Regions from separate parts of the Pseudoalteromonas sp. Z9A4 genome, predicted to be linked through region 1. Evidence: predicted binding sites of a transcription regulator. Region 1 holds the regulator's gene; each other region holds the start of a gene.

Region 1 (7,891 bases):
CCTTGGTAATTTAGGTCCTTTAGCGTCTAAGCCTGTAATGGAAGGTAAAGCGTTATTGTTTAAACGTTTTGCAGGGCTTGATTCTATCGATATTGAAGTTAAGCACAAAACAACAGAAGACTTTATTAATACGGTTGCCAATATTGCCGACACATTCGGTGGCATTAACCTTGAAGATATTAAAGCACCAGAGTGTTTTGAAATTGAAAAAGCATTAATAGAGCGTTGTAGCATTCCTGTTTTTCATGACGATCAACACGGTACTGCCATTGTAACGGCTGCTGGTATGTTAAATGCGCTAGAAGTACAAGGTAAGTCAATTGAAGATGCAATTATTGTATGTTTAGGTGCAGGCGCTGCCGCTGTTGCGTGTATGGAGCTGTTAATTAAGTGTGGCGCACTGCGTGAACACATTTATATGCTTGACCGCAAAGGTGTTATTCATACCCGCCGCGATGACTTAAATGAATACAAACAGCTTTTTGCTAATAATACCGATAAGCGTACATTGCAAGATGTAATTGCAGATGCAGATGTATTTGTGGGTGTTTCTGGCCCTAACTTATTAGCGGCTGAAGATTTAAAGCTAATGGCTGCAAAACCAGTTGTGTTTGCATGTTCAAACCCAGATCCTGAGATTGATCCTGCTCTTGCGCACGGCGCACGCAACGATTTAATCATGGCAACAGGGCGCTCTGATTACCCTAACCAAGTTAATAATGTTTTATGTTTCCCGTTTATTTTCCGTGGTGCGCTTGATGTACGTGCAAGCGCTATTAACGATGAAATGAAAATTGCTGCAGTAGATGCTATTCGAAGTATTGCCAAAGAGCCAGTACCTGCAGAAGTTTTAAAAGCCGCTGGTGTAGATAAACTAGAATTTGGTGCGCAGTATATTATTCCAAAACCAATGGATCCACGTTTACTGCCGCGTATAGCAAGAGCTGTTGCACTTGCTGCTATTGAGTCAGGTGTTGCACAAATTGAGCTACCTGAAAACTATATGCAGTAAATCTATATAGTAGAGCTATGCAATAAAATTTAGACATAAAAAAACCTCAGTAATTACTGAGGTTTTTTTATCTTTGTAATATTTATTCTTCGTTTAAAACGGGTACTTCTAGACCCATTTCTTGCATTATTTTTTTAACTTCTTCTGGCACTTTTTCGGCGTTATCTTTACGTAAGTCATCATCATTTGGTAAAGGTTGGCCAGTAAAAGCATGCAAAAATGCCTCACATAGCAATTCACTATTTGTAGCATGGCGAAGGTTATTGATTTGACGACGTGTACGTTCGTCAGTTAATACCTTTAATACATTTAGCGGGATCGAAACGGTGATCTTTTTAACTTGCTCTGATTTTTTACCGTGTTCTGCGTATGGGTGAATATACTCACCATTCCATTTAGCCATAAGATGTATCGTTGCCTCAGATTATTAATTTCTCACACGGTATAAAAAGCGTGTAAATATGCGTGAAATTCTATCGATTTAAAAAAGATAGTCAAATAATAGATACCGATCTATCTTAATAAGCCTATTGTAGGTGTAAAGATAAGCACACTTTTATGAGCTAAAATGTGTTATTCGCAGAGGCCTCTTCTACTTTTAGCCATCTAGAGCTTTAAAATACTTTGACTTATCAAAACGGATAACTTACTCTTTTAGACGTCTAAACATCCAAATTAATCAGGTGACGAATATGAGCGAAAAAAACAAAGCGACCATTGCTGTACGTAACGGCGTTGATGCTGATAAACATCATGGTGCGGTGGTACCGCCAATTTATTTATCGACTACTTATTCGTTTGCCGACTTTGATACTAAGCGTGAGTATGATTATGGTCGTAGCGGTAATCCTAATCGTGATATTTTAGCTGAGACGCTTGCTAAGCTTGAAGGTGGCGCTCGTGGCATAATTTCAGCTACAGGCATGGCTGCCGTGCATTTAGCTACTCAGCTACTTAATAGTGACGATACGTTAGTAATTCCGCATGATTGTTATGGTGGCAGCTATCGTTTATTTACATCTTTACAAAAACGCGGGCTACTAAAGCTCGAAATATTAGATTTAACAAAAGAAGAAAGCCTTCAACAAATTTTAGTAATTAAACCTAAGCTTATTTGGATAGAAACCCCAAGTAACCCAGTACTTCGTTTAACAGATATTAAAGCGGTTACCGATGTGGCTAAGCAATGCGGAGCTTTGGTTGCCGCAGATAACACGTTTTTGTCGCCGGCTTTACAAAACCCTATTAAATTTGGTGTAGATATTGTGGTGCATTCAACCACTAAATACATTAACGGACACTCAGATGTAGTAGGCGGCGCTGTTATTGCCGCAACACAAGAGTTAGGCGATGAGCTTGCTTGGTGGGCTAATAACATTGGTATTACGGGTGCGCCTTTTGATAGCTATTTAACGCTTCGTGGTTTACGTACTTTAAATGTGCGCCTAAGGCAGCATCAAGAAAATGCACTGGCAATAGCTAAGTACCTTGAAAGCTCTGAATATGTAAGCCAAGTTTACTACCCAGGTCTTGAGTCACATCCTCAACATGAGCTGGCTAAAGCACAGCAACTTGGTTTTGGTGGCATGGTTAGTTTTGATATTAAAGGCGATATAAACGACGCTGCGGCATTTTTAACTAGCCTTAAAACGTTTAGTTTAGCTGAGTCATTAGGTGGCGTAGAGAGCTTAATTTGTCACCCTGCAACTATGACGCACGCAGGTATGGAGGCAACAGCACGTTTAGAGGCGGGTGTGGGCGATACGCTTATTCGTATTTCGGTAGGTATTGAAGATATACACGATTTAGTCGCTGATTTTGAACGAGTGTTTGAACTTGTAAAACCAGGGCAAAATAAAAATGTTGGCCGTGTAGGCAAAGGAGCAGGCACTCCTGGTGGTAACGTTAAATTAAGTGCAGCCCGTCCGGCGCTTTGGTGATTAATATGGTCAATTGTGTACATAAATTTGGTGGTTCAAGCTTAAGCTCTAGTGAGCGCTATCAAAGCGTAGCTAAAATAATTATTGGGCATACTCAGACGGGCGACTGTGTTGTGGTGTCTGCTGCAGGTAAAACTACAGATACACTTGTGTCGTTGTGGCAAAGTTATCAGCAGCAAGACACGCAAGCTGTCGCTGATATTTTACTGCAGTTAAATAACCATCAAAGTGATTTAATAGAGCAGCTATTAGAAGCCGATTTAAAACGAAGTGCACTTAAAACACTAAGTATCGAACTTAGCTATATTGCAGAACTTGCTCAAGCTGAGCAGCTAAAAGAGGCTGCATTACTTGCACATGGCGAACTGTGGTCAGCACGTTTACTCGCTACTTATTTACAGCAGCTAAATATTGAGGCATGCGCTCAAGATGCTCGCACTCTTTTTACCTTAAATAATGGTGAATTAATGCATGCACAAAATACGCAGCAATGTGGGCAGTTAATTTTTCCTGATAAAATAAATGTTGTTACTGGGTTTATTGCCGCAGATATCAAAGGCGAGACTGTAACACTTGGCCGAAATGGGAGTGACTACAGTGCAACACTACTTGCAAATTATTGCAATGCTAAGCAAGTATGTATTTGGACTGATACACAGGGGGTGTATAGCACTGATCCTCGCAAGGTACAAAAAGCGATTAAATACGGCAAAATTTGCCGTGGGCAGGCTAATTTATTAGCTCGTTTGGGTAACCCTGTATTACATGCAAAAACACTATCGCCTCTTAAAAACACAGATATTAAGCTAGCTGTTCGCAGTAGTTTTGACGTACAAGCAAGTCCAACAGATATAGTAAAAGAAGGTTCAGCGAAGAAAAAGCGCTTTATAACCACGTTGCAAAATGTTGACCTATTAATGGTTGAAGGATTAAGTGAAGGTGAGGTTGCAAGTGTTAGTCAGCTTATTCAGCATAGCCTTCATCACTTTAACCATAATGGTGAAGTGTATTTAGTAGTACCTGCAGCACAAACTTATCTGGTTATTAATTATTTTGCGGGTAGGGCAAATATTAGCGAGTCAAATTTAAACGGTTGTGCAATTGTAGCGCCTGAGCAAGACGTTAATACATTAAGCTTACAAGCATTAGATTTATTAAAACTCCACAGCATAAAACCTCGTTTTGTCCATCAAGATACTGGCTATGCTTTATTGCTTACCGATCAATTTATAGATAGTGATATACAAAGTGACTTACACGATAAGCTAATTAATAAAGGCCAAGAAATCGCAATTATAGTTGCGGGGCTTGGTAACGTTGGCGACGTTTTCATTAAACAGTTATCGGCACAATTTGAGCGTTTATCGGATGACTTTAGTATTAAATTAGTCGGTCTAATTCGCTCTAAAAAAATGCTGTTTAATGCAAGTGGTATTAATACACAGCAATGGAAAACTCAATGGCAGCATGAGGCAAATAGCTATCAATCTGCAGATTTACTGAATGCTATAAATGAGCTCGATTACGAGCATAAAATTGTAATTGATATTACCGCAAGTGAACAATTTAGCTTGTTATATCCAGACTTTGTAGATAGAAACTGTCATTTGATTAGTGCTAATAAATACGCTGGAACAGCACCGACTACTTGGTATAAAGCACTTCGTAGTAATATTACAGAACGTAATTTACATTGGCGATATAACACCAGTGTAGGCGCTGGCTTACCTATTAACTTTGCTTTGGCTGATTTGCAAAATAGTGGCGATAAAATAACACGTATAGAAGGTGTTTTCTCAGGCACGCTTTCGTGGCTATGCAGTAAATATGATGGAACAAGGCCATTTTCTGAGTTGCTACTGGAAGCTCAGAAAATGGGATTCACAGAGCCAGACCCTCGCGAAGATTTATCTGGGCGAGATATGCAGCGTAAGCTACTTATTTTAGCCCGAGAGCTAGGTGTTGAGCTTGAACTTGACGATATTAGCTTATCGGCATTGATGCCAGATGAGCTTGCGCTGGGAAGTTGGGATGACTTTTTAAATAAAAAAGCACAGCTAGACGCGTTCATCGAAGAGCATGCAGTGACAGCAAAGTCTAAAAATTCAGTACTTAGATATACGGGCTTGTTAGAAATCACACAAGGTGAAGTAATTGCTAAAGTGGGAATAGCGTATGTGCCTAATGGCGATGCGTTAGCAAACCTTACACCTGGCGATAATATTTTTGTAATTAATAGCAAATGGTATAGCGATAATGCATTAGTGATTCAAGGACCTGGGGCGGGTAGGGAAGTGACCGCTGCGGGTGTGCACTCTGATTTATATTGGCTTGTTCAAAACTTAAAATAAACCTTTGGTTTAAACAAAAACGGCAGCTTAAATAAGCTGCCGTTTTTGTATTACATACATATTACTAAAATAGCTCTTCTTCTGTTTTAGTGTCTTCTTCAAATATATCGCTAGGCTGAGATAGCACATACTTTGTAGGTGCGGTGCCTTTTTCAAAATATTCAAATCGACTCGTGTAGTCATTTTTATGGCTTAATAAACCAGTAGCTAAATCAATACGAATAGAAACAAGTCCCTCAGGCGGCTCAATTGGGGCTTCAGGCTTGCCTTCAAGTGCTGCTTTCATAAATTCAACCCATGCTGGCTGCGCGGTTTTAGCGCCAGATTCCGCACCTGATATTTGACTGCTATCTAGGTTGTTATTATATGTAGAGCGACCAAGAGCGTTGCCCGGATTATCAAAGCCAACCCAAACTGAGGTCATCACATTACTATTAAAACCGCTAAACCAGGTATCTACTGAGTCATTAGTTGTGCCTGTTTTACCCGAAATATCGCGACGATCTAGCGCTTGTGCTCGCCAAGCGGTTCCACTCCAACCTGTTTTATGAGCCCAGCTACCACCCCCCCAGATTGCACTATTCATAGCATCAGCAATTAAAAATGCATTTTGCTTAGAAATAATTCTTGGCGCACATTTTTTCGTTTGCTCCATTTCATCATCACTATTATGCATTGAGAGTGCATTATGTGTTGGCAAAGGCTCTTCGTCACAGGCAAGAGCAGGGTTTGCTTTAAACAATACATTGCCGTAAGCGTCTTGAATTTCTGAGATAAAGTAAGGTTCAATTAAATGACCGCCATTGGCAAATGTACTCATGCCTCTTGCAAGTTCAAGAGGAGTAATGGAAGCACTACCAAGTGCTAATGATTCACTGCGATTAATGTCAGCGTCTTTAAAACCAAATTTTAGTAAGTGATCAGCTGTACGTTGCAATCCAACACCACGTAGTAAGCGCACCGAAATAACGTTTTTAGACTGTGCTAAAGCACGGCGAATTCGAATAGGACCGTTGTAAACAGCAGGGCTGTTTTTAGGACGCCATGCTACGCCTTGGCTCTTATCCCATTGGTTTATAGGTGCATCATTTAATATAGACGCAAGCGTGTAACCTTTTTCAAGTGCTGCCGAATATATAAAAGGTTTTATATTAGAACCCACTTGACGCTTAGCTTGTATCGCTCGGTTGTATTGACTTTGCTCAAAGCTGTAACCCCCTACAATAGCTTTTATTCTACCGTCTTGTGGATCGAGGGATACAATAGCGCTTGATGCTTCTGGTATTTGGCTTAATAAGTAGCTGTTATCTTCGTTTTGACGTACCCATATTTGCATACCTGGCGTTAAAATATCAGTAGCTGCTTTTGGAGCAAAGCTTTGGCGGTAGCGAGTAATATACTTACGCGCCCATTTTAAACTATCCCAACTGAGAGTTGTTTGCTCACCGTTTTTAAGTAGTACTGTAGCTGTTTTATTATTAACACTGAGTACTGCTGCAACTTTTAAAGTGCCTAACTCATTTACGCTCTGTAATTTATTGAGTATTTGTTGCTCAGTTAAAGCTGGTTGTGTTTCAGGATTCCATAAAACATCAGTTGGACCTCTAAAACCATGACGCATATCGTAACTGTGTAAGTTATTTACAAGTGCGTTTTGCGCTGCTTTTTGAACCTTTGACTCTACTGAGGTAAAAATTTTAAAACCAGAGTTGTAAGCTTTATCTACCCCATACCGCGAAACCATTTCGGCACGCACCATTTCAGAGATATACGGTGCGTATAAGTTTATTTCTGCACCGTGAAAATAAGCTGTAATAGGTTGGCTAGTTGCTTCGTTATATTGCTCTTGTGTTATATAGTCTTCGGTCAGTAAGCGGCCTAAAACTACATTTCGGCGTGCTTTTGCACGCGTTGGGTTACGAATTGGGTTTAAAGCTGAAGGTGCTTTAGGTAAACCTGCAATCATCGCCATTTGTGCAAGTGTTAAATCTTTTAGCTCTTTACCGTAATAAACTTGCGCTGCTGCACCAATACCGAAAGCACGATTACCTAATTCTATTTTATTAAGATAAAGCTCTAAAATTTCGTCTTTTGTTAACACTCCTTCAATATGAAGCGCTATAAATATTTCTTTAACTTTACGAATATATGCTTTTTCGCGTGTCAAAAAGAAATTACGAGCGAGCTGCATAGTAATAGTACTTGCGCCTTGCTTTTTCTCGCCGGTAGATATTAGAACAAGGGCTGAGCGTACAATACCTATAGGATCTATGCCAATATGATCGTAAAATCGATTATCTTCCGTCGCTAAAAATGCATTGATGAGCATTTGAGGAATTTCATCAATAGTCACTGGAATACGGCGTTTTTCACCGAATTGATTGATCAAAAGCCCATCTTTAGTAAATACTTGCATAGGGGTTTGTAATTGCACGTCTTTTAAAACTTGCACACTGGGGATATCAGGTTTAACGTAATAATAAAGACTGACCAAAGTAATCAGACCAATTAACACACAAATGATAAAAAATTGTAAAGTTCGTTTTAATAAAATCACTTATATTTCCCTAAATGGACTCCCAATTGCG
Region 2 (7,891 bases), on a different contig from region 1:
TTAGCCTCAGGGTGTGAGAAATACCAACCTGAAACAGCAGCACCTGGCCACATGGCGTACGAACTAGTTAGCTGCATACCAATGCGTTTTTCGGTATCGAGCAACTGCCAAATTTTCTTTTTCTCGGTGTGCTCTGGGCACGCGGGATAACCTGGCGCTGGGCGAATACCTTGGTAGTTTTCGCGTATTAGCTCATCGTTTGCTAGGTTTTCGTCTGGTGCAAAACCCCAATACTCTTTACGTACTTTTTCGTGTAGGTATTCGGCAAACGCTTCGGCGAGTCTGTCGGCAACCGCTTTAATCATTATTTTGTTGTAATCGTCTTGCTGTGCGTCAAACGCATTCGCTAAGTCGTCTTCTTCTAAACCGCCCGTTACTGCAAACGCACCAAAATAGTCTGGTGTGCCTTTGGGTGCTATGTAGTCGGCTAGGCAGTAATTAGCAAAGTCGGTTTTTTCGGTTTGCTGACGTAAATGGCATGAGGTCGTTAATAGCTCTTTGCGTGTTTCGTCGGTGTATATTTCTATGTCGTCCCCTACGCGGTTTGCTGGGAATAAACCAATTACGCCAAGTGGTTGCAAACTGCCTGCTTTTTCAAGGTCGTCTAACATGTCGTTAGCGTCTTTAAATAAGCTTTGCGCTTGCTCGCCTACTACTTCGTCGGTCATTATGCGCGGGTATTTACCAGCGATTGACCACGTCATAAAGTATGGCGTCCAATCTATGTATTTACGCAAAGTAGCAATTGATACGTTTTTAAACTCGATCACGCCGAGCTTTTTAGGCACTGGTGGCGTGTAGTTATCCCAATCAAGCTTTGCTGCATTATCGCGTGCGCGCTGGATTGTAACAGGCTTAGAGCGAGGTTTTTTACGTGCTTGCTGCTCGCGTACTTTTACATATTCAGCTTGGGTTTTTTCTAAAAAACCAGACTTATGCTCTTTTGATAATAAATTAGATACTACACCTACCGCACGGCTTGCATTACTTACATACACTACGCCTTTGTCATATTGCGGCTCAATTTTTACTGCGGTGTGCGCTTTAGAAGTAGTAGCACCACCAATTAGTAGCGGCAGTTCAAAACCACGGCGTTTCATTTCTTTTGCTACGTGTACCATTTCGTCAAGCGATGGGGTAATTAAGCCCGATAATCCAATAATATCGGCTTTTTCGTCGATTGCGGTTTGCAGTATTTTATCAGCCGGTACCATTACACCTAAGTCAATTACTTCATAGTTATTACATTGCAGTACAACACTCACAATATTTTTACCTATGTCGTGTACATCACCTTTTACGGTCGCCATTACTATTTTACCGTTAGTTGAGCCTTCTTCTTTTTCAAGCTCAATGTATGGGTCTAGGTAGGCTACGGCTCGCTTCATTACGCGCGCCGATTTAACAACTTGTGGTAAAAACATTTTACCTGCGCCAAATAAATCACCTACCACGTTCATGCCGTCCATTAACGGCCCTTCAATTACGTGGATAGGTTTAGCTGCTGCGGCGCGGCATTCTTCGGTATCTTCATCTATGAATGTAGTAATGCCTTTTACAAGCGCATGCTCAAGGCGTTTTGCAACAGGCCATGTGCGCCACTCTAAATCTTCTACTCGCTCGGCTTGCGCCATACCTGAGTATTTTGGTGCAAGCTCTACTAAACGCTCGCCTGCGCCTGAGTCGGTGTTAAGTATTACGTCGGTAACGGCTTTACGTAGTTCTTCTGGTATATCATCGTAAACGGCTAGTTGCCCCGCATTTACAATACCCATGTCCATACCAGCTTGAATAGCGTGATATAAAAACACCGAGTGAATGGCTTCACGTACGGGGTTATTACCCCTAAACGAAAACGATACATTTGATACACCGCCCGACACTTTACAGTGCGGCAAATTTTGTTTAATGCGGCGTGTGCCTTCAATAAATTCTACGGCGTAGTTATCGTGCTCTTCAATACCGGTGGCTACGGCAAATATATTAGGGTCGAATATAATATCTTCTGGCGCAAAGCCAATATCTTCTACCAATATTTTATAACTGCGCGCACATATTGCGAACTTACGGTCTGCCGTGTCGGCTTGTCCGTCGGTATCAAATGCCATTACAACAGCGGCTGCACCAAAGCGTTTTATTATTTTAGCTTGGCGAATAAACGGCTCTTCGCCCTCTTTTAACGATATTGAGTTAACAATTGCCTTGCCTTGAATACACTTTAAGCCTGCTTCTATTACTTCCCATTTTGAGGAGTCGACCATAATTGGTACGCGAGAAATATCAGGCTCTGAGGCTATTAAGTTTAAAAACTTAACCATGGCGGCTTTTGAGTCCAGCATGGCTTCGTCCATGTTTATATCAATAACCTGTGCGCCGTTTTCTACTTGTTCGCGTGCCACTGTTAGCGCGGCTTCAAAGTCTTCTTCCATGATTAAACGTTTAAACATGGCAGAACCCGTTACATTGGTACGTTCGCCGACATTAGTAAATACTGCTATTTGTTTGGTCATGCTGGCTCCTTAATTTAAGTTACAGGCTTCAAGGCCTGATAAACGCATGCGTACTTCAAGCTCCGGTAGTTGGCGTGGTTTAACGCCCGCTAAACCTTTTGCAAAAGCGCGAATATGCGCAGGCGTGGTGCCACAGCATCCGCCTACTATATTAATAAAGCCCGATTTACCCCAATCGATAATTTCAGTTGCCATATCGCCCGCTTCTAAGTCGTATTCACCAAACTCATTTGGTAAGCCTGCATTAGGGTGTACCGATGTAAAGGTTTCGCACACGCGCGATAACTCTTCTACATACTGGCGCAGTAAATCAGGACCAAGCGCACAGTTTAGACCAATTGAAATAGGCTTAATATGGCGAATAGAATTATAAAATGCTTCGGTTGTTTGCCCCGAAAGCGTACGGCCAGAGGCGTCGGTAATAGTCCCCGAAATCATAACTGGTAATTTACGCCCTGCTTGCTCAAAGGCTTCTTCTACGCCAAACGAGGCGGCTTTTGCATTAAGGGTATCGAATATAGTTTCGATTAGTATTAAATCGGCGCCGCCTTCCATTAATGCAAGTGTTGATTCAATATACGCAGTAACCAGCTTATCAAAGGTGACATTTCGGTAACCCGGATCGTTTACGTCTGGCGAAATTGAACACGTTTTAGATGTCGGCCCTAAAACACCGGCTACGTAACGCGGTTTTTCTGGCGTTTTAGCCGTAAATTCATCACAAATGGCGCGTGCTAATTTAGCCGACTCTAGATTTATTTCACGACTTAGGCTTGCCATGTCGTAATCTTCCATCGAAATAGTGGTCGAGTTAAACGTATTGGTTTCGATAATATCGGCGCCCGCTGATAAAAAACCACGATGAATATCAGTGATTAAATCGGGCTTGGTTAGGCTTAATAAATCGTTATTGCCTTTAATTAATACATGCCAGTCTTTAAAACGCTCTCCGCGATAGTCTTCTTCTTCTAGCTTATGATCTTGGATCATGGTGCCCATAGCGCCATCTAAAATTAAAATGCGTTCTTTTAATGCGGCGCTTATTTCGGCTTGCTTATTATTTGTAGGAGCGTTATTCGGCATAGTTGTTAGTCCTCACGTCTTGGCTAACTAAATTAATATCATACGGTGTGGTTTGGTACACGTAGTAATTTAACCAGTTCGAAAAAAGTAAAAAAGCATGGCTTTGCCACGTTTTTGAAGGTTGTTTGGTTGCATCGTCATCCGGAAAGTAATTTTCGGGTTTTGGTGCATTAGGGCTTTTTTTACAATCGCGCTCGTATTCTGCTTTTAGCGAGTCGGCGTCGTACTCTGGGTGGCCGGTTATAAACACTTGGCTACCCGATTTATTTTTAAGTAAGTAAGCCCCTACTCGCTCAGAACCAGCCAGTACAACTAGCTCATCACAAGCGTTTATTTTATTTATATCAATGTGGCCGTAGCGTGAGTGCGGTACCAAAAAGGTGTCGTCGAATCCGCGAGTCAGTGCGCCGTGATCAAAGTAACATTGGTGGGTAAATACGCCACACAGTTTGTCGTCTTTTAAATCGCGCTTTAAATTGTAACGATGATATAGCGCTGCATGTGCTGCCCAGCACGAAAATAACGTAGAGGTAACGTGTTGCTCAGCCCAATCAATAATGACTTTTAGCTCATCCCAATACGCTACATCGTCGTATTCTAAATGGGCAAGTGGCGCACCGGTTACAATTAACGCATCGTAATTGTTGTCTTTAACCTCAGAAAAATAACGATAAAAGGTATCAAGGTGCTCTTCTGAATTACTGCTACTGCGGTGAGTGTCGAGACGCAGTAGCTCTACGTTTACTTGCAAAGGCGAGTTGGCAAGCAAGCGAATAAACTGAACTTCGGTTTCTACTTTATTAGGCATTAAATTTAAAATAGCCAAACGCATTGGGCGTATTTCTTGCGTTTTTGCACGTGTTTTTGGCATTACAAATACGTTTTCTTGACGTAAACGTGCAATTGCCGGCAACTCGTCTTTTACTGTAATTGGCATATTTTTATTCCTGCTCATAAAAACCGAAGCTTAATTATGAACTGAAAGTGAAAAATATCAACCTCTAGATGTATAGATGTCTAAATGAAATTTATTCATGATTTTATACTTTACTTACAAGCATGCTTTAGTGCTTTAAAACCCGCCATTCGTTGACTGTTTCACCTGTCAGCCACTACAATACAACATTGAAATTTTTATTATTATTTGAAGGCTTTCCTCCATGGTTTTACCTGATAAATTTATATTCTCGATGAGTCGAGTATCTAAGGTTGTGCCACCTAAGCGCACTATCTTAAAAGATATTTCGTTACACTTTTTTCCTGGCGCTAAAATTGGTGTGCTTGGTTTAAACGGTTCTGGTAAATCTACGTTGCTACGTATTATGGCCGGTGTTGACCAAGATTTTGAAGGTGATGCACATCCTCAGCCTGGTACAAAAATTGGTTATTTACCGCAAGAGCCTGTTTTAGACGAAAGCAAGACAGTTCGTGAAATTGTTGAAGAAGCTGTTGGCGAAGTTAAACACGCACTTAAACGTCTTGACGAAGTGTATAACGAATACGCCATGGAAGACGCTGACTTTGACGCACTTGCAAAAGAGCAAGGCGAGCTTGAAGCTGTTATTCAAGCGCACGATGGTCATAACATCGACAACGTTTTAGAACGTGCTGCTGATGCACTTCGCCTACCAGAATGGGATGCTAAAATTGAGCACCTTTCAGGTGGTGAGCGTCGTCGTGTTGCTATATGTCGATTATTGCTTGAAAAACCAGACATGCTTATTCTCGATGAACCAACTAACCACTTGGATGCTGAGTCGGTTGCATGGTTAGAGCGCTTCTTACACGATTACGAAGGCACTGTTGTGGCGGTTACGCATGACCGTTACTTCCTTGATAATGTAGCGGGTTGGATATTGGAGCTTGACCGTGGTGAAGGTATTCCATGGGAAGGTAACTACTCTTCTTGGCTTGAACAAAAAGATGCGCGCTTACAGCAAGAACAAAAATCTGAAAAAGCACGTCAAAAATCAATTGCGCAAGAACTTGAATGGGTTCGTTCAAATCCTAAAGGTCGCCAAGCTAAGTCAAAAGCACGTATGGCTCAGTTTACTGAAATGCAGCAGTCTGACTACCAAAAACGTAACGAAACTAACGAGATGTTTATTCCACCTGGCCCGCGCTTAGGGGATCAAGTACTTGAAGTAACTAATCTTCGTAAGAGTTTTGGCGATCGCGTTTTAATTGACGATTTAAGCTTTAGCATGCCAAAAGGTGCCATTGTGGGCATTATTGGTGCTAATGGCGCGGGTAAATCAACGCTGTTTAAAATGATCAGTGGTGAGCAAAAGCAAGACAGCGGTAGCATTACCGTTGGCGAAAGCGTACACCTTGCTACTGTTGATCAGTTCCGCGACGGTATGGACGAAAGCAAAACTGTTTTCCAAGAAATATCAGACGGTCAAGACGTACTGAAAATTGGTAACTTTGAGTTCCAAAGCCGTGCGTATGTAAGTCGCTTTAACTTTAAAGGTAACGATCAGCAAAAGTTTGTTAAAGACCTATCAGGTGGTGAGCGTAACCGTTTACACCTTGCTAAGTTATTAAAAGCTGGCGGCAATGTGTTACTACTCGATGAGCCAACTAATGACTTGGACGTTGAAACACTACGCGCACTAGAGAACGCTATTTTAGAGTTCCCTGGTTGTGTAATGTGTATCTCGCATGACCGTTGGTTCCTTGACCGTATTGCTACGCACATTTTAGATTACCGCGACGAAGGTCAAATTAACTTCTTTGATGGTAACTATACTGAATACGAAGAGTGGCTTAAAAAGACACTAGGTGCAGCAGCAACTGAACCTAAACGTATTAAGTACAAAAAAATTGGTTAATATTTACTGTAGCTAATTTATTACAGTAATACTAAGCCCTGCATTTATGCGGGGCTTTTTTATGCCACCAGCATTACAGGAGCATATCCTGCTAGCATGTAGAGAATTACCCGCTATGCTTAATTTATTATAAAAACAGTAAGGCTAAATTAGGTTATGCAAAATCGTCGTCAGTTTTCTCGTGTTTTATTTTCAACCGATGCACAAGTGATTTTTAATGATCACCAATACCCATGTAAATTACTTGATGTATCTTTGCATGGCGCATTAATCACTAAATGTGATGCTTTTATTGGCAACCAAAATAGCCAAGCTGTTCTGCGTTTTTCGCTGCCTCAAAGCGAAATAGAAATAAAAATGGAGGTTGTGGTGTGCCATATAGAAGCGGATCATATTGGTTTAAAATGCCACCATATTGATATAGACAGCATTACTTATTTAAAGCGTTTAATAGAGCTAAACTTAGCTGATGACGAACTATTACATCGCGAACTCGCTATGTTGATTCACGACACGCAAGAATAGACTCATTTGGATTAGTTGATTACCATAGTGCAAACTTTTTAACTTGTGCAAACATGACTTTAAATCCACATTTACCTTTGGTGTATCACCCTAACTACTCGTTTAATTTCGATCCAAAGCATCGTTTTGCAATGAGTAAGTTTGCACATTTATATCAGCATGTAGCAAAGCTGGGCTTGATTGGCGATAACCTGGTTGAGCCAATATTAGGCACGCCAGAGCCACTTGAGCTAATACACTGCGAAAATTACATACACGATTTGTGGAATAACCGCTTAGATGAAAAAGCAATGCGTCGCATTGGCCTACCTTGGTCAAAAGAGCTTATGGCACGAACATTCACAGCCCCTCAAGGGACGTTACAAACAGCCCGCTTAGCACTCAAACACGGTATAGCGTGCCACTTAGCCGGTGGTACACACCATGCGCATACCGATTTTGGCTCAGGATACTGCATGGTTAACGATTTAGCCTTTACCACGCAAACTTTAATTGAATCGGGTGAAGTAACTAACGTACTTATTTTTGATTTAGACGTGCACCAAGGTGATGGCACAGCCGCAATGTTAGAGCATCAAGCATACGCTTATACTTGTTCTATCCATTGTGAAAAAAACTTCCCCTTTAGAAAATCCGCTAGCGATTTAGATATTGGCTTAGCCGATAATATGAAAGACGACGAATACCTTGCCATAGTTGACGACACCTTGAGTTATTTACTTAAAGAGCTAAACCCAAGCTTGGTACTTTACGATGCTGGCGTTGATATTTGGCAAGGCGATGGCTTGGGTAAATTAGATATTAGCTGGGATGGCATAGTTAAGCGCGACCATTTAGTGCTAAAACGCTGCCTTGAACACAACACACCCGTTGCTACAGTAATAGGTGGTGGCTACGATAAAGACCATCTTCGCCTCGCTAAACGCCATGCTATTGTTG
Region 3 (7,891 bases), on a different contig from region 1:
GCCTTAATTATATTGGCAGATACGCTAAAAACGCATTTAAGAGATGCTGATATAGTAGGACGCTTAGGTGGCGATGAGTTTGTTGCAGTAATGCAAGTAAGCGATAAGAGTAAAATTAACTACATTATGGATAAAATATCCTCTGAGTATTCAAAAGCTTTACTCAAAGAAGACGTTTGCGATTTATCGCTTAGTATTGGTTATAGTTTTACTAATAAACAAAAGCAGCCCTTTGAAGCGCTATTAAATGATGCAGACCACGCAATGTATAAAAATAAACAAGCGTATAAGCTCGCTAAAAAAGCACAATAATAAAAGGAGGTTCGTCATGACTCATGCCACACAAACTTGGTTGGTTTCTTCTGCGATGGGTTTTATTTTTTCCTTAGCAATAATAAGCTTATTTGAAACGTCCCTAGCATTAGATTTATATCTAATGAGGGAATAATTTTTGGTGTTATGTGCTCCTCTATGGGGTTTGCCTTAAAAAGGCTTGAGAGTAATAACCAAAAACACCTTCAATAAATAGCTTAAGCTGCAAATCTTTACTTGTATTTATTAATTAATTTTTCAAAGAACGGACATAAAAAAGCAAGCCATTAGGCTTGCCAAGAAGGGTGTTAATTAGCTCTTACCTAGCCTTTAAGCTATTAGCTTTTCCGCAAGGTTCAATTCCATAATGGCTTTTAATAAACGGTATAAGTTAATTGACGCGTCAATTTCTTCTTTACGGTTTGTTAAGCTTTCAATATTTAGGCCCAGAGGTACATCTAAATGCGCACAGCTTTTAAGTATTAAGTCGAGGTTTTCGCGGCAAATACGGACTGATTCGCTTAATGTATTGTCTGCATCAAGCATGCGCCATTTAGTTGCCTCTGGCACTGAGATACCCAACCATTGCATAAAGTCTAAGGTTTTTTCGCCGCCGCACGGGGTAAACGTTAATATAATACGTTGAGGTGTAATCCCTTGTGCTTTACATGTACGTGCGTAGCTAGTAATTAGCTCTATAGTCGCTTGTGCGTCGTAAACAGCTTGCGATATAAAAAACTGACAACCTTGTGCTGTTTTTTCTATTAATCGTTCGTGCTCATTTCGTTTACTTGAATGGCGCTCGGCAATAGTAACGCCACCTAAAAAGAAATCATCTGATTGCTCAGCCATCGCTTTATACGCATCTGGCAGGCTTAGCTTTATATCGCCTATCGATGACGGGCTACCTACTAAAACAACATTTTGTAAATCGTAGTCGTTTTTAGTTTCACTTAGCCAATCTTTAAATTCGCCTACGCCACGCTGCGCCACACTTTTATAAGTAATCACATCTTGTGCAGATAAATTACGAAGTAAATGGCTGTATTCACGCGGATCAACGGTTTGTTTAAACGCAAATGGGCGGTCTTGATTAGTGCGGCTGCTTTCGTCTTGAATGTCGTAAATTATCACGCCGTCGTATTCAATTTCGTGTAAGCGACCTAATAGCTTTTCTGCAATGGTTTTTAATTGCGCTTTATCGGTGCCAATTTTAGGCGGGGTAGTACCAATAAGATAAACACCTTGATTGGTGTCCACTATCTTCTCTTTTAGTGATAAAGCCATAATCCTCATTCCAGCTAAGTTTGTTTTGATGGATTTAATATAGCAGCCATTTAGACGTCTAGATAGATTTATTTAGTGAAAGTTTTTCAACTAACATGATGTTTATTCATAGGGCCTGTTCCCATAATTTATAATTGACACAGTTGTTTACATAATAAATTCCCTTGGGGCTCTTATATTTATTGGCTTTGGGGCATAATTAAAGAGTTAAATCTGACAACAAATTTGCTCAATTTAAAAAGGGACAACAATGAAATTTAAATTATTAGCAACCAGCTTAGCGGTATCGCTGGCGTTAACAGGTTGCGCCATGCAACAAAACCAAAGCACGCAAACAACAGCACAACAAGAACAAGTAAATAAAGCTGATGATCGTGTTTTTTCGCAAGATTATTTAATTGAAGAGCTAGAAAACGGCTTACGTGTCATGGTTGTTAAAACTGATTACCCTGATGTAGTGTCGCTGCAAATTCCGGTATCGGTTGGATCGCGTAACGAAGTTGAAGAGGGCAAAACAGGCTTTGCTCACTTTTTTGAACACATGATGTTTAAAGGCTCACAAAAATACCCTGAAGATGTGTACTCAGACATATTAAAAAATTCAGGTGTTGATAACCGCGCCTATACAACAAACGATTTTACAAACTACCATTTAAACTTTTCAAAGCAGCATCTTGATAAAGTACTTGAGCTTGAAGCTGATATTTTTCAAAACTTAACATACACCGAAGAGCAATTTAGAACCGAAGCACAAACGGTAAAAGGTGAGTACTTAAAAAACAACGCGAGCCCAATTCGTAAATTATTAAGCGCTGTACGCGAAGAAGCGTTTGATAAGCATACTTATAAACACACCACTATGGGCTTTTTTAAAGACATAGAAGCCATGCCTGATCAAATGGCGTACGGTAAAGAGTTTTTTGCTAAATTTTATAAGCCTGAGTATGTGTCACTTGTTATTGTGGGCGATGTAGACCCACAAGCAACAATGGCAATGGTTAAAAAGCATTGGGGCAGCTGGAAAAAGGGTAACTATGTTGCTGATATTAAAGCAGAGCCTGTTCAACAAGCACCAAAATATTTGCACCAGCAAGATGAAGCGCTACCAGGGCATTGGTTACTTGTATCCTACAAAGGCGCTGCGTGGGAGCCTGCTAAAAAAGACAGAGCGGCGCTTGATTTAATCTCACAGCTTTATTTTTCTAGTAATTCAGATTTATATCAAGAGCTAGTGGTCGACAAACAAATTGCCAGCCAAATGTTTACCTATAACCCAGAGACAAAAGATCCGGGTTTATTACACGTATTTGTTAAAGTAGAAAACGCAGACGATTTAGCCACTGCGCGCGATGCCATTAACCGAACTTATGCAAAAGCACGCACTGAGCTTGTTGATGAGCAAAAGCTGAGTGATTTAAAATCGAACCTTAAATACAGCTTTATAAATGGCTTAGACTCGTCGCAAGCGATTGCATCAACCCTTGCCAGCTACATGCATTTTGAGCGCGATCCTGAGGTTATAAACCAGCTGTATAAATCGGCAGATAACATTACCAGCGCAGATATTAAAGCCGTTGCTAATAAATACTTTACTGATAACGCACGTACCACATTAACAATGTCGGCACTTGATAAAGCCCCAGGTTTTGAGCAAGAAGTTGATTTAAATGCGCTTACTGCAAAGCTTGAACAAGCACCTGCGGCACCTGTATTTAAAGTACTTGATAAAACGAATAGCTCGCCATTAATTGATGTTAACTTTTTATTCAATACCGGTGCGGCTGCCGACCCACAAGGCAAAAAAGGTGTTGCTGCGTTAACTGCGGCTATGCTTGCACAAGGTGGCTCAGAGGCGACAAGCTATAAAGATATTCAAAAAGCACTTTATCCGCTTGCGGGTAGTTTTGGTTATCAAATAGATAAAGAAATGCTGTCGTTCCAAGGGCGTATTCATAAAGATAATGCGGCGCAGTGGTATACACTTGTGAGCGATCAATTACTAAACCCAGGCTTTAGAGACGATGACTTTAAGCGCCTTAAAAAAGAAATGATTGACGGCATTAAGTCTGGCTTAAAAGCCTCTAATGATGAAGAGCTAGGCAAAGAAGTGCTCTACAGTGCGCTTTACAAAAATCATCCTTACGAAAGTTACAACTACGGTGACATTTCGGATTTAGAAGCGCTGACACTGGATGATGTTAAAGCGTTTTATAACAGTGAGCTTACGCAATCTAAACTTACGGTTGGCTTAATTGGGGCTGTACCTGCAAACCTTAAAGCTAAAATGATGAGCGATTTTGCAACGTTACCAAAGGGTGAGCAAAGCCGTTTAAGTATTCCTGATGCACCAGTACTTAAAGGTCATCATGCAACTATTGTAGAAAAGTCGGCGCAATCAACTGCGGTATCGTTTGGTTTTCCTATTGATACAATAAGAAGTAGCGAAGACTGGACAGCCCTTTGGCTTGTGCGTTCGTACTTTGGTGAGCACCGTAGTTCTAACAGCTTTTTGTATGAGCGCATTCGTGAAACTCGCGGCATGAACTATGGCGATTACGCATACATTGAATATTTCCCACGTGGTATGTTTCAAACCAAGCCTGATGCAAACCTAGGGCGCTCTGAGCAAATATTTCAAGTGTGGTTACGCCCACTTCGCTCTAATAACGATGCGCACTTTGCAACACGTACCGCCTTGTTTGAGTTAGATAAGTTAATTAAAAATGGTATGAGCGAAGATGACTTTGAAGCCACGCGTAACTTTTTAATTAACTTTGTGCCGCAAATGGTTGCAAGTCAAAACCGCCAATTAGGTTACGCACTTGATAGCGAATTTTACAACACAGATAGCTTTGTAAGTTACGTAACTAACAAACTTAAAACGCTAAGCGTTGCTGATGTTAATCGCGTTATTAAAGAAAACTTACAAACAGACAATGTTCAATATGTGTTTATAACCGCAGACGGCGCTGATATGCAAAAACGTTTAGCATCGCAGCAAACATCGCCAATGGTTTATAACACCAATAAACCTGCTGAGCTGGTTGCTGAGGATAAAGTAATTGCTGATTATAAATTAGCAATTCCTGCAAAAAATATTGAAGTGATGAAAGTCGATAAAGTATTTCAATAATTTAAGTGGTTTTTAAGCGTTAAAATAATGCTTCGGTGCTATAAGCACCGAGGCATTTTTATTATTTAATAATGAAACTTAATAAACAGTTATACCTAATAACCAGAACAAATAACTAAGGGATTAACACCTTAGTGGTTAAATCCGTTAGACTTGGGAAAAGGCTATTTTATATCAACTTAAGGCAGTGCAGTATTATGCGTCATGCAATTTGGCAACAGCTTCGCGACGAAGCTAACGATGTAGTAAAACGTGAACCATTATTAGCAAGTCATGTTTATTCATGCATTTTGAATCATGATTGTTTAGGTTCGGCATTGAGCTTTATTGTTGCTAATAAGTTGGCTGATGCGGTGGTATCTGCATTCACTATCCGCGAATTGTTCGACCAAGCATTTGTAAAATGTGACCGTATGCTCTCGTTTGTTGCTGAGGATATTAAAGCAGTAAAAGACCGCGACCCTGCATCAGAAACCTATCTTACGGTTATATTAAATCTAAAAGGTTTTCATGCTATTCAGGCGCACCGTTTGGCTAATTGCTTGTGGCAACAAAACCGCAAAGAGCTAGCGCGCTTTATTCAAAGCCGTAACTCTGAAGTGTTTGGGGTCGATATTCACCCAGCATGTAAAGTAGGTAAAGGCATTATGTTTGACCACGCAACTGGTATTGTTATTGGTGAAACAGCAGTAATTGAAGATAACGTATCAATTTTGCAATCTGTAACGCTTGGCGGTACGGGTAATGAGCAGGGCGATCGTCATCCTAAAATTAGAGCGGGCGTGTTAATTGGCGCCGGCGCTAAAGTACTTGGTAATATTGAAGTAGGTGAGGGCGCACGAATTGGTGCAGGCTCTGTTGTACTTAGCAATGTTCCACCACATACAACCGCTGTTGGCGTACCAGCTAAAATTATTGGTCGACCGGATTGTGAGTGTCCGGCACAAAGTATGAACCAAAACTTTTTGACTCAACAAGAGCCAGAAAACGCATCGCATACTAGCGCAATGCTGTAGCCTTAGGTAAAAATAATGTCTAATAAAAGTAACTCACTTTCAATGTTGCTAAGTTTTATTGCTGGTGTGGGGTTGGCTAGTAGTTACTTTTTGTTTTTTAATAAAATATCTAATGACGCATATCCTCAGTCAGAAAATACGCGTCAGAATGTTACTATTAAAGTCAGTAGCAATAATAAACTTAGTAGTCATGATGTTAGCAATGACTCAAACCTAAATAGCGCTTTAATTACGGCCAACCAAAATGCTACACGGCAATTTGTTGAACAAGAGTATACTCAGCAAATAAGTACGCTTACCGACGAACTTGCCGTTAAAACCAAGGAACTAAAGCGTGCCGAACAACAATTAAAGTCAACTCAGTTAGCGCAATTAGATGATGTTGATTTTTCTAAGCAACTTGATGAAAAATTTGATAATGAAAGTGAAAATACTCAGTGGAGTTATGAAATAGAAACGGCGCTTACCGATTTTTTAATTACCAGCAACTTGAGTAACTCAGCACAGTTAAGTGATTTGGAGTGCAAGCAAACACTGTGTAAATTTGTGATTGTTGCTGAGCAAAGTAATGAGCAAAGTAATGAGCAAGGACATGCGCAGTGGCGTGAGCTTAACGATAAGCTAACAGCAATGCCCTGGTGGCAGCAATTTAAGCTAACTACATCAAGCTCTAACGACGAGAAAATAGAGTTTGTAGTAAGTATCAAAGAATAAGTATACGCACTTTATAATGTTTTTTAACAGCCTTAGCTATGTACTTGTGAGTGCACCACGCCGTCAACAAATTCTGTAATTAGCGTGTCGCCAGCTTTTACATCTCCTACCGATTTAACCACTTTGTTTTTCTCATTTTTTGTAATGCTGTAACCACGTGCTAATACGTTGAGTGGGCTTACTGAGTCTAATCTACTCGCTTGTAACGCCAAATTATTATTAGCTTGTTGCAATTGATGTTGTATAGCCTGATTAAGCCTTGCTTGTATTTGCGTAAGTTGATGGCTTGCTGTAGCGAGTTTTTTGTCGGGTGATTGGCGCATTAAGCGCGGCGTTAAGTTATTGAGTGTGCGTTCTTGCTGGTATAAACGATTACGCATAGCTTGTTGCAGTGCAATGCTTAGCTCATCTAAGCGTTGTGATTTTTGATTGAGCTGATTACGCGGATGACACAAATTAAGACGATGCTGTAACTGCGTTGCTAGTGCGCGTTTGTCGGCAATACCGTGCTTAAACGCGTTAGATAAACGATTAACTAATTGCGTTACCTTATTGTGTAACTCTTGCGTATTTGGGCTTACAAGCTCAGCTGCGGCTGATGGAGTCGCTGCACGAACATCAGCAACGTAATCGCTAATAGTGGTATCTATTTCGTGGCCTACCGCACTTACTATCGGTAATTCACTTTTGAAAATAGCGCGGGCGAGCTGTTCGTGATTAAAACACCATAAATCTTCAAGTGATCCGCCGCCTCGCCCTAAAATAAGTACGTCTACTTCATCACGAGTGTTGGCTAATTCAATTTGGTTAATTAAATGCACGTGCGCTTCTTTGCCTTGTACCATAGCAGGGTAAATAATGACTTCTAGCTGCGGTGCACGGCGTTTGAGCACCGTTAAAATATCTTTTATAGCAGCGCCGGTTGCTGAGGTAATAACACCAATGCGATTAATATTTTGGGGTAATGGCTGTTTGTGAGCAGAGCTAAATAATCCTTCGGCGGCTAAACGCATTTTAAGCGCATCAAATTCTTGTTTTAGCTGACCTTCGCCTGCGGGTTCCATATGCTCAACAATAAGCTGGTAGTCACCGCGAGGTTCATAAAGCGATACACGCGCTTTTACTGTAACTTGTGCGCCATTTACAGGGCGGTAGCTTTGGTTGCGATTATTGCCTCGCCACATTGCGGCTTTAATTTGTGCTTTATCGTCTTTTAACGAAAAGTACCAATGTCCAGATGCAGGGGTAATAAAGTTAGAAATTTCGCCCGTGAGCACTAAAGATGCAAAACCTTGCTCAAGGATTGTGCGAATTTCTCTATTAAGGCGTGAAACGGTGTAAACCGCCTGCGAAGGCTTCGAAAACATAAAAAACAACCTAAAACTATTTATTGCACTACTTTATCATAAATATTTGCGAAATATTATTT

The links. Region 1 encodes MetJ, which represses methionine synthesis genes. Its sites were predicted from a motif close to TAGACGTCTAGACGTCTA; they were not measured.
Positions count from the first base shown of each region.
Region 2: a site for MetJ is predicted at 4,596-4,613, ahead of metA (homoserine O-succinyltransferase). Genes of this name have one in related genera too.
Region 3: a site for MetJ is predicted at 1,643-1,660, ahead of GQR54_RS09305 (methylenetetrahydrofolate reductase). Genes of this name have one in related genera too.

Region 1 is NZ_WTLA01000018.1:12,146-20,036, reverse strand. It holds gene GQR54_RS13250 (malic enzyme-like NAD(P)-binding protein) at 1-1,012, shown strand, start outside; gene metJ (met regulon transcriptional regulator MetJ) at 1,095-1,415, opposite strand; gene metB (cystathionine gamma-synthase) at 1,705-2,952, shown strand; gene metL (bifunctional aspartate kinase/homoserine dehydrogenase II) at 2,958-5,303, shown strand; gene GQR54_RS13230 (PBP1A family penicillin-binding protein) at 5,368-7,860, opposite strand.
Region 2 is NZ_WTLA01000021.1:18,664-26,554, forward strand. It holds gene metH (methionine synthase) at 1-2,510, opposite strand, end outside; gene GQR54_RS14360 (homocysteine S-methyltransferase family protein) at 2,520-3,593, opposite strand; gene metA (homoserine O-succinyltransferase) at 3,583-4,530, opposite strand; gene ettA (energy-dependent translational throttle protein EttA) at 4,754-6,427, shown strand; gene GQR54_RS14375 (PilZ domain-containing protein) at 6,584-6,952, shown strand; gene GQR54_RS14380 (histone deacetylase) at 7,006-7,891, shown strand, end outside.
Region 3 is NZ_WTLA01000009.1:130,012-137,902, reverse strand. It holds gene GQR54_RS09310 (sensor domain-containing diguanylate cyclase) at 1-312, shown strand, start outside; gene GQR54_RS09305 (methylenetetrahydrofolate reductase) at 643-1,599, opposite strand; gene GQR54_RS09300 (pitrilysin family protein) at 1,850-4,732, shown strand; gene cysE (serine O-acetyltransferase) at 4,930-5,748, shown strand; gene GQR54_RS09290 (hypothetical protein) at 5,764-6,462, shown strand; gene xseA (exodeoxyribonuclease VII large subunit) at 6,495-7,829, opposite strand.